2 regions of the Parageobacillus galactosidasius genome follow, and region 1 is predicted to be linked to the other one. Evidence: riboswitches for the same ligand, from Rfam matches in the RefSeq annotation. Region 1 holds a riboswitch; the other holds the start of a gene.
What was found. Region 1 has a riboswitch for S-adenosylmethionine ahead of B9L23_RS09290 (Na+/H+ antiporter NhaC family protein). Riboswitches for the same ligand answer to the same signal wherever they lie in the genome.

Region 1 (3,427 bases):
AAGCTAAGCACCATCCCTTCTGGAGAAGAGGCCTCCATCGCTGCTTGGCGCTCTTTTGCTTTTTTCGATGCGATGGAGTAATAAATGCGTTCCAATGTCGTATATGGGATACGATGCTTTCAGCCTTCACAAAGTTCATACAAGTACTCGCAACATGATTGGTGTAATGTTGGTTTGGTGGAATCGATTCGAAAGAGGCAGAAAACACTTGGAAACAATTCCAGCATCGATAACGCTTCACCTCTACGAACAAGTACACCGGTTGACGGAAAATCGCTAAATCCCGTACTTTTCGTGTCCGTCTGTCATGGACAGTGGAAGTAAGAAACCCACAATGTGGACAACGTTCTTGTGTCTCTGTTTTCTCCACATGAATCGCATAACCATAGGAAAGAAGTTCTTGTTTAACAATTTGAATTCTGGCAATCCTAGTGATATAGAAAGCACTTGCGAAGCCTCCTTATGTTTGTTTCGTCGCTGACATTATTGCCAGGATTTCGTTAATGCTTTCTCTTTTTTATCACTAAATCACAAAATTTGGTGATGAACCTATTTTTTATTACTCTCTTCTCTTAATTTATTTTTGTGAAATATTCATAAATTATATTAGAAATGTTTAATGTTGAACAAGTCAACCAGCTTATTAAAGAATGTTTAATGTTGAACAAGTCAACCAGCTTATTAAAGAAAGATTTCAACTTTGCAAAATTATTCACTAATATACTCTTTTTTCGATCATAAAAAATAGAATCGCTCTATTTGGTGAAAATGAAAGCTGACTCAACATCACTCCAAGGGATGTTTTGAGTCAGCCCCTTTCCTTTATACCGCTTTATTCGCTTGTAAGTCTGCCTTTACTTCTTTTTGTGTTTTTAATTTTGGAAAGTCAAACACAATCGCGATCATGCCACAAACTCCAATTAAGAATGGGTAGAACGAATACTGCAAAATACTTAATGGTGAAATGGAAGCAACACCTGCTGCCACAAGCATTTGCGCACCATATGGGATGAGCCCCTGGAAACAGCATGAGAAAATATCCAATATGCTGGCAGATTTACGCGGATCAATGTCATATTGATCAGCAATGTTTTTTGCAAGTGGACCAGCAATTAAAATGGAGATCGTATTGTTTGCTGTTGAAAGATTTGTTAAGCTCACTAATCCCGCGATGCCGAATTGTGCTCCTTTTTTTGACTTTACATTTCTTGTTACTAATTGAAGTAAATAATCGATTCCACCGTTATGTTTAATGACTTCCACCATACCGGAAATTAAGATCGCAAGCAATGACAATTCCTGCATTCCGGCGACCCCGTCGCCGATGGCTTGAATGAGGCCCATTGCACTGTAGCTTCCATCAAGAAGGCCGATGATTCCTGCTAATAAAATACCGCCTGCTAACACGACTAGTACATTAACGCCCATTAATGCTGTTATTAATACACCAAGGTAAGGTAAAATTTTCATCCAATTAAAAGATTGATTCGTAATTTCCGCTTGCTCTCCAGCAGTAATGGCCCAGAAAAGAACGATAGTGATGATTGCCGCTGGTAAAACAATGAAAAAGTTCACCTTAAACTTTTCTTTCATTCTTGTATTTTGTGTACGAACTGCCGCAATCGTTGTATCAGAGATAAAAGATAGGTTATCTCCAAACATAGCACCGCCAATGACAGCTGCCATAGATAATGCCAAAGAAATATCGGTTTGTTCACTAATTCCGACTCCAATCGGCGCTAACGCTACAATCGTTCCCATGGACGTTCCCATCGAAATGGAGATAAAACATCCAATGACAAATAAACCGGCTATTAATAAATTTTGCGGAACAACGGAAAGAGCTAAATTAACCGTTGATTCAACAGCTCCCATTTTTTTAGTTACTTCCGAAAATGCCCCTGCTAATAAGAAAATGATGACCATTAACATGACATCGGCATTTCCAGCCCCTTTTGTGAACACTTCCACTTTCTTCGTTAAAGACTCTTTCCGATTCATCATCAACGAAATACTTGCCGCAATCAAAATTGCTACAATGACTGGAAATTTATAAAAATCGCCTGTAACCACGCCTGCACCAATGAACAACACTAAAAAGACCACAAACGGAAATAACGCAAATAGATTGCCTTTTCTTAACTCCACTCTTTCCACCTCATTTTATGTTTTTTTGAAGGAGCTTTCCACTTAGAGAAAAGGCCTCTTCTTATCTGAACATAAGAAGAGGCCTTATACGTATCTATATAAGAAACCCTTCTTATCTTTCAAGCACAATGCTTGCTGGATTTGGCACAGCACTCGAAAACGAGTCCGCTGCCGAGACTTCTTCGGGCCAGTCCCTCCGCCTCTCTAGATAAGAAGATGAGCAGTTGTATTTCGTTATATAAAACAAATAAAAGATTACAACATATTCATCTATTGTGCAATACACTTTGATAATGTCTTATTTTTAAATAATTTTAAATAAATCTTAAAATTATACTTGTGTAACATTAATAATATGCAAAAATCCCGTAGCAAAACGCCACGGGAAAAGAAATCAAAAACTCTATTCTGGTTTATAGATTCCATATTTAATAATCTTAAGATATTCATTCAGTTCCCTTATCAAAGACTCCACACCACTCATGACATCCATTTGCTTATTTTTGTATATAGCCATATACTTATTAGACAGCTGTTCGGCAATCAACATGGTCATGCGGATCGCGGTATCCACGGAAATATCCTCTCTAAGTTTTTCCGTTTGGATCAGATCTTTAATATAGACATGCTTCAGCAAAAAATCTTCCTGATAAGCTTCGTAATGTTTCTTAATAATTTCTTCCATTTCCTTCTTTACTGCCACTGGAGGATTAGTAAAGGCATCCGTAATAAACTGAGTTTCTTGGAGATACTGAACCGTTAGTTTTTGTTTCAACAGGACGATTTCTTTGATCCTTTCAAAGAAATCATCAGATTGGATTTTTTTCATTTCTTCCATTGCTAGTTCCGTCAGAAAGTCCTTCACATAATTCACTAAATAAAGGTATAAGTTTTTCTTGCTCTTAAAATAATGAAAAAGGATTCCCTTGGAAATTCCCGCCCGTCTCGTAATAACATCTGTAGAGGTCTTTTCATAACCATTCTTCACAAATTCCTCGATGGCCACTTTGATGATCAAGTCTTTTTTCTCTTTAGGCTGCTTTTCAAATGCTGAATACAATTTTAACACCTCTAATTTCATTAGACTGCAATATCTTTCTTTTTATATACCATATATGAAGCGAAGATACTAATCAAAATAACCGCAGCCATAATAAAGATATACAAAGGCTCAATCTCGTTATCATTAATAATGGAGGCAGCGTCCACATATTTAAACGGGCTTATATATTTTAGGAACTCTAAGTCTTCCGATATCCCTGCCATCACATTCATAAAG
Region 2 (3,427 bases), 1.3 Mb from region 1:
CATGGGCGCGATGGACAGGATTTCGCGTTTGAAAGCCGACCACCGTGTTCCAGCCAAGCTCGGCAAAACGCTTACGTGTTTCGGCCGGATCGAAGTAGAATGGAGCGAAACGCCCTTTATCAGTGCGTTTTACTAATGTAATCGGGCCGCCTACATATACATTTGGCTTTTCAAATAGTTTCCGTACGCCTGGATGTTTGAGTTCCTCTGTTTTGTAAACGAGAAGTGCTTCTTTTGTTTTATCAGGTTGATAGATTTCTTGAATATCAATGACTCCATAGACTTCTCCGTTGTAAACGAGTTTGGCCGTTTCGCCGGCAGAAAGCTCTTTTGCCTTTTCTTCGGTTACAGCAAGGGTAATTGGAATGCTCCATACTGTACCGTTGGTTAAGCGCATCGTTTCAACGACAGAGTCATAATCCTCTTTTGTTAAAAATCCGGTAAGCGGGCTGTAAGCGCCTGTTCCGATCAATTCTAAATCACTTAACTCGGCATTTGTCAGCTCAATTTCTTTTGTCAGTGTATCCAATGGATAGCTAGGATTCCATCGATCGATTAATGTGCCTCCGTGTGGAATGCTTAAACTCATTGTTCATAACCTCCTAGAATCAATATTTCATATAGGAAAACTATGATTTATTGCGAAACGTCACCGCTGTTTTTGTATAATGATCGTTTTTCTTCGGCTATTGTTTTTTCAAGCTAATAATGCCAAAGGTGACAAGCCAAACCTTATGAGATGTGAAGGCCGCATTCTGTTTTTCCGTGGCCGACCCATCTGCCGGAACGTAAATCATTTGGATCGAGTGCGGGGGACGTACAAGGTTCACAGCCAATGCTTGGATAGCCGCGATCGTGAAGGACATTGTACGGAAGACGACGTTTGTATACATAATTCCATACATCTTTCCATGTCCAATGAATAAGAGGGCATATTTTTATGGATTTAAATTTGTCATCTTTATTTATATATTCTACATGGCTTCGTGTTGGCGATTGTTCGCGGCGCAGTCCAGAAATCCAAGCGGTTATTCCTGTTAATGCTTCGCGAAGCGGAATGACTTTTCGCAGTTCACAACATTTATTTGGGTTGTGTTTCCATAATTCATCTCCCAACTGTTGCGCTTGTTCTTCTAGCGATAAACTTGGTTTTTTCATGACGATGCGGAGAGAAGGATATTTTTCTTTTACTTTTTCGATTGTTTTGTACGTTTCGCGAAAATGGAGCCCGGTATCGAGAAATACGATTTCCGCATCTGGCTTTACTTGCGAAATCAAATCGATTAACACGATTCCTTCAACGCCGAAGCTACAGGCGTACACAATATCGTCCTTATATTGGCGGAATGCCCAAGTGAGGACATCAAGCGCCCCTTTTGTTTCATTATCGTGAGGGAATGAAGGTTTTTCTTCGGTTTCCCATGTTTGATAAGTGAGCATCTTTCTCCCTCCTTAAAAATCAAAGAAAATAAAGTGGATTAGTCGGTTATATAGGAATAGAAAGAGAACGAACGCTTATAAAAAACGCTCTTCCATTTTGGAAAGAGCGAAGAGGCCGCATATTTCACCTTATCTTCCAAAATGGCACCCATTTTGCTGGAATTAGCACCTTACTTTTTCATGAAGCAGGTTGCCGGAGTTCATCGGGCCAGTTCCCTCCCTCACTCTCGATAAGTTTGATGTAATTGATTAAAATTTTAACATAATTCACACAAAAGTCAATCCTAGTTTTTCGATAGGAATTAATTTTTTGCTGATATAACACAGTAGAGGAATAAAGAAATCAGGAAAGAAAAGGGCGGTTTGTTGTCCGACCTTTTCCATGCATGTCAACCGGATAATAGGGAATTATGCAAAACAGAGGATGCAGAAACGCGGATCGGCAATGTTACTTCGACGGTTGTTCCTTTATTCTCTTCACTCATAATCGACATCGTTCCACCGTGGTCTTCGATAATTTTTTTACTGATCATTATTCCGAGGCCAGTACCTTTTTCTTTTGTTGTAAAGAACGGTTTTCCTATTTTTTCTAGCTGTTCTTTTGGAATTCCGCAGCCTTCGTCGATAAAGCGGATAAGAACGGAATATTCATCCTTTTTTTGTGCCTCAATAAAAATATGTCCACCGCTTTTCATCGCTTCCATTGCATTTTTTAAGAAATTAATAAATACTTGCTTTAATCCGTTTTCGTCACATTCAATGAGAGGAAGAGATGGATCAATTTTTGTAATAATTTGGATGTTATGCAAAATACCTTGTGTTTCTAATAAAGTGGTGACATGTTGAAGCAAAACGCCAATATCACTTTTTGTAAATTTGGTTGCTTGTGGTTTTGCCAACACTAATAGTTCGCCTAAAATAAGTTCAATGCGCTGAATTTCTGATTCAATAATGTGAAGGTAAGGTTTTTTCTCGTCAAGTTCGAATTGCAATAGTTGTATAAATCCTTTTATGGCTGTAAGCGGATTGCGAATTTCATGGGCGATCCCAGCCGCTAGCTGGCCGGCAACTGAGAGCTTTTCCGATGTTCGAATGAATTCTTCTGTTTTTTTCAGTTCGGTAATATCGGTGAATGTCAATACCGCATCAACGACGGCTCCATTTTCCAAAACAGGCGTTACCGTATAGGAAACGGGGAAATGGGTACCATCTTTTTTCCAAAAAATATCTTCACTAATATGATATGTTTTCCCATCTTGAATGGCGAGATCAATTGGGCATTCATCAATAGAGTAAGGAGTTCCATCTTTTTTCGTATGGTGAATGATATCATGCGATGCTTTTCCAATGGCTTCTTCCGCTTTATATCCCGTCATTCGTTCTGCAGCTGGATTCCAGAAAACGATATTTCCATATTTATCAATCCCACAAACTCCTTCAGCAATAGAATTTAATATGAGTGTATGTTTATGATATAAGTTTTCCAGCTCTTTTCGGTAGCGATTGAGTTCCGTCATATTTTGGCCAATCACATAAATTCCTTTCAAGCGATTTCCATGAATTATTGGAATGGTTTTAAAATGCATGTCAATAATTTTTTCATTTTTATGCTTTACTTGTAAATCATATTCACAACTTTCTCCTTTTAATGTTCGTTCAAATTTTTTTTTTGCTTTTTCAATTTGGTCTGGGGCGATAAACTGAGTAAAATGTTTGCCAATATATTCGCTTGGTTTGTATCCAAGCATTTTTCTTACTTCAGGGTTGCCGGATATAAGTAGCCCATTTATGTCTAGCAGAAGAATCACATCAGGGTATTCGAAAAAAAGACATTTATGACATTGTTTATTTTCTTTTAATAAGCGGCTAATGATAAATGCGGACGCTGCCAAACAAAAGGCGCTGAGCACAGCAACGATGGAGCTGAACAAAAATCGAGTGAAAGAATCCGCCATATGGGGAAAATGTATTGACCAAACCACAAGGC

Region 2: linked by a shared signal. The riboswitch ahead of B9L23_RS02445 (phosphoadenylyl-sulfate reductase) and the one ahead of B9L23_RS09290 (Na+/H+ antiporter NhaC family protein) in region 1 are both predicted to bind S-adenosylmethionine.

What each region holds. Positions count from the first base shown of each region.
Region 1 is NZ_NDYL01000001.1:1,757,011-1,760,437, reverse strand. Features, by position in the region: partial or broken gene B9L23_RS21530 (transposase) at 1-447, opposite strand, end outside; gene B9L23_RS09290 (Na+/H+ antiporter NhaC family protein) at 823-2,148, opposite strand; SAM riboswitch class I at 2,258-2,363, opposite strand; gene B9L23_RS09285 (TetR/AcrR family transcriptional regulator) at 2,552-3,229, opposite strand; gene B9L23_RS09280 (ABC transporter permease subunit) at 3,229-3,427, opposite strand, start outside.
Region 2 is NZ_NDYL01000001.1:463,446-466,872, forward strand. Features, by position in the region: gene sat (sulfate adenylyltransferase) at 1-589, opposite strand, end outside; gene B9L23_RS02445 (phosphoadenylyl-sulfate reductase) at 733-1,440, opposite strand; SAM riboswitch class I at 1,567-1,677, opposite strand; gene B9L23_RS02450 (PAS domain-containing sensor histidine kinase) at 1,830-3,427, opposite strand, start outside.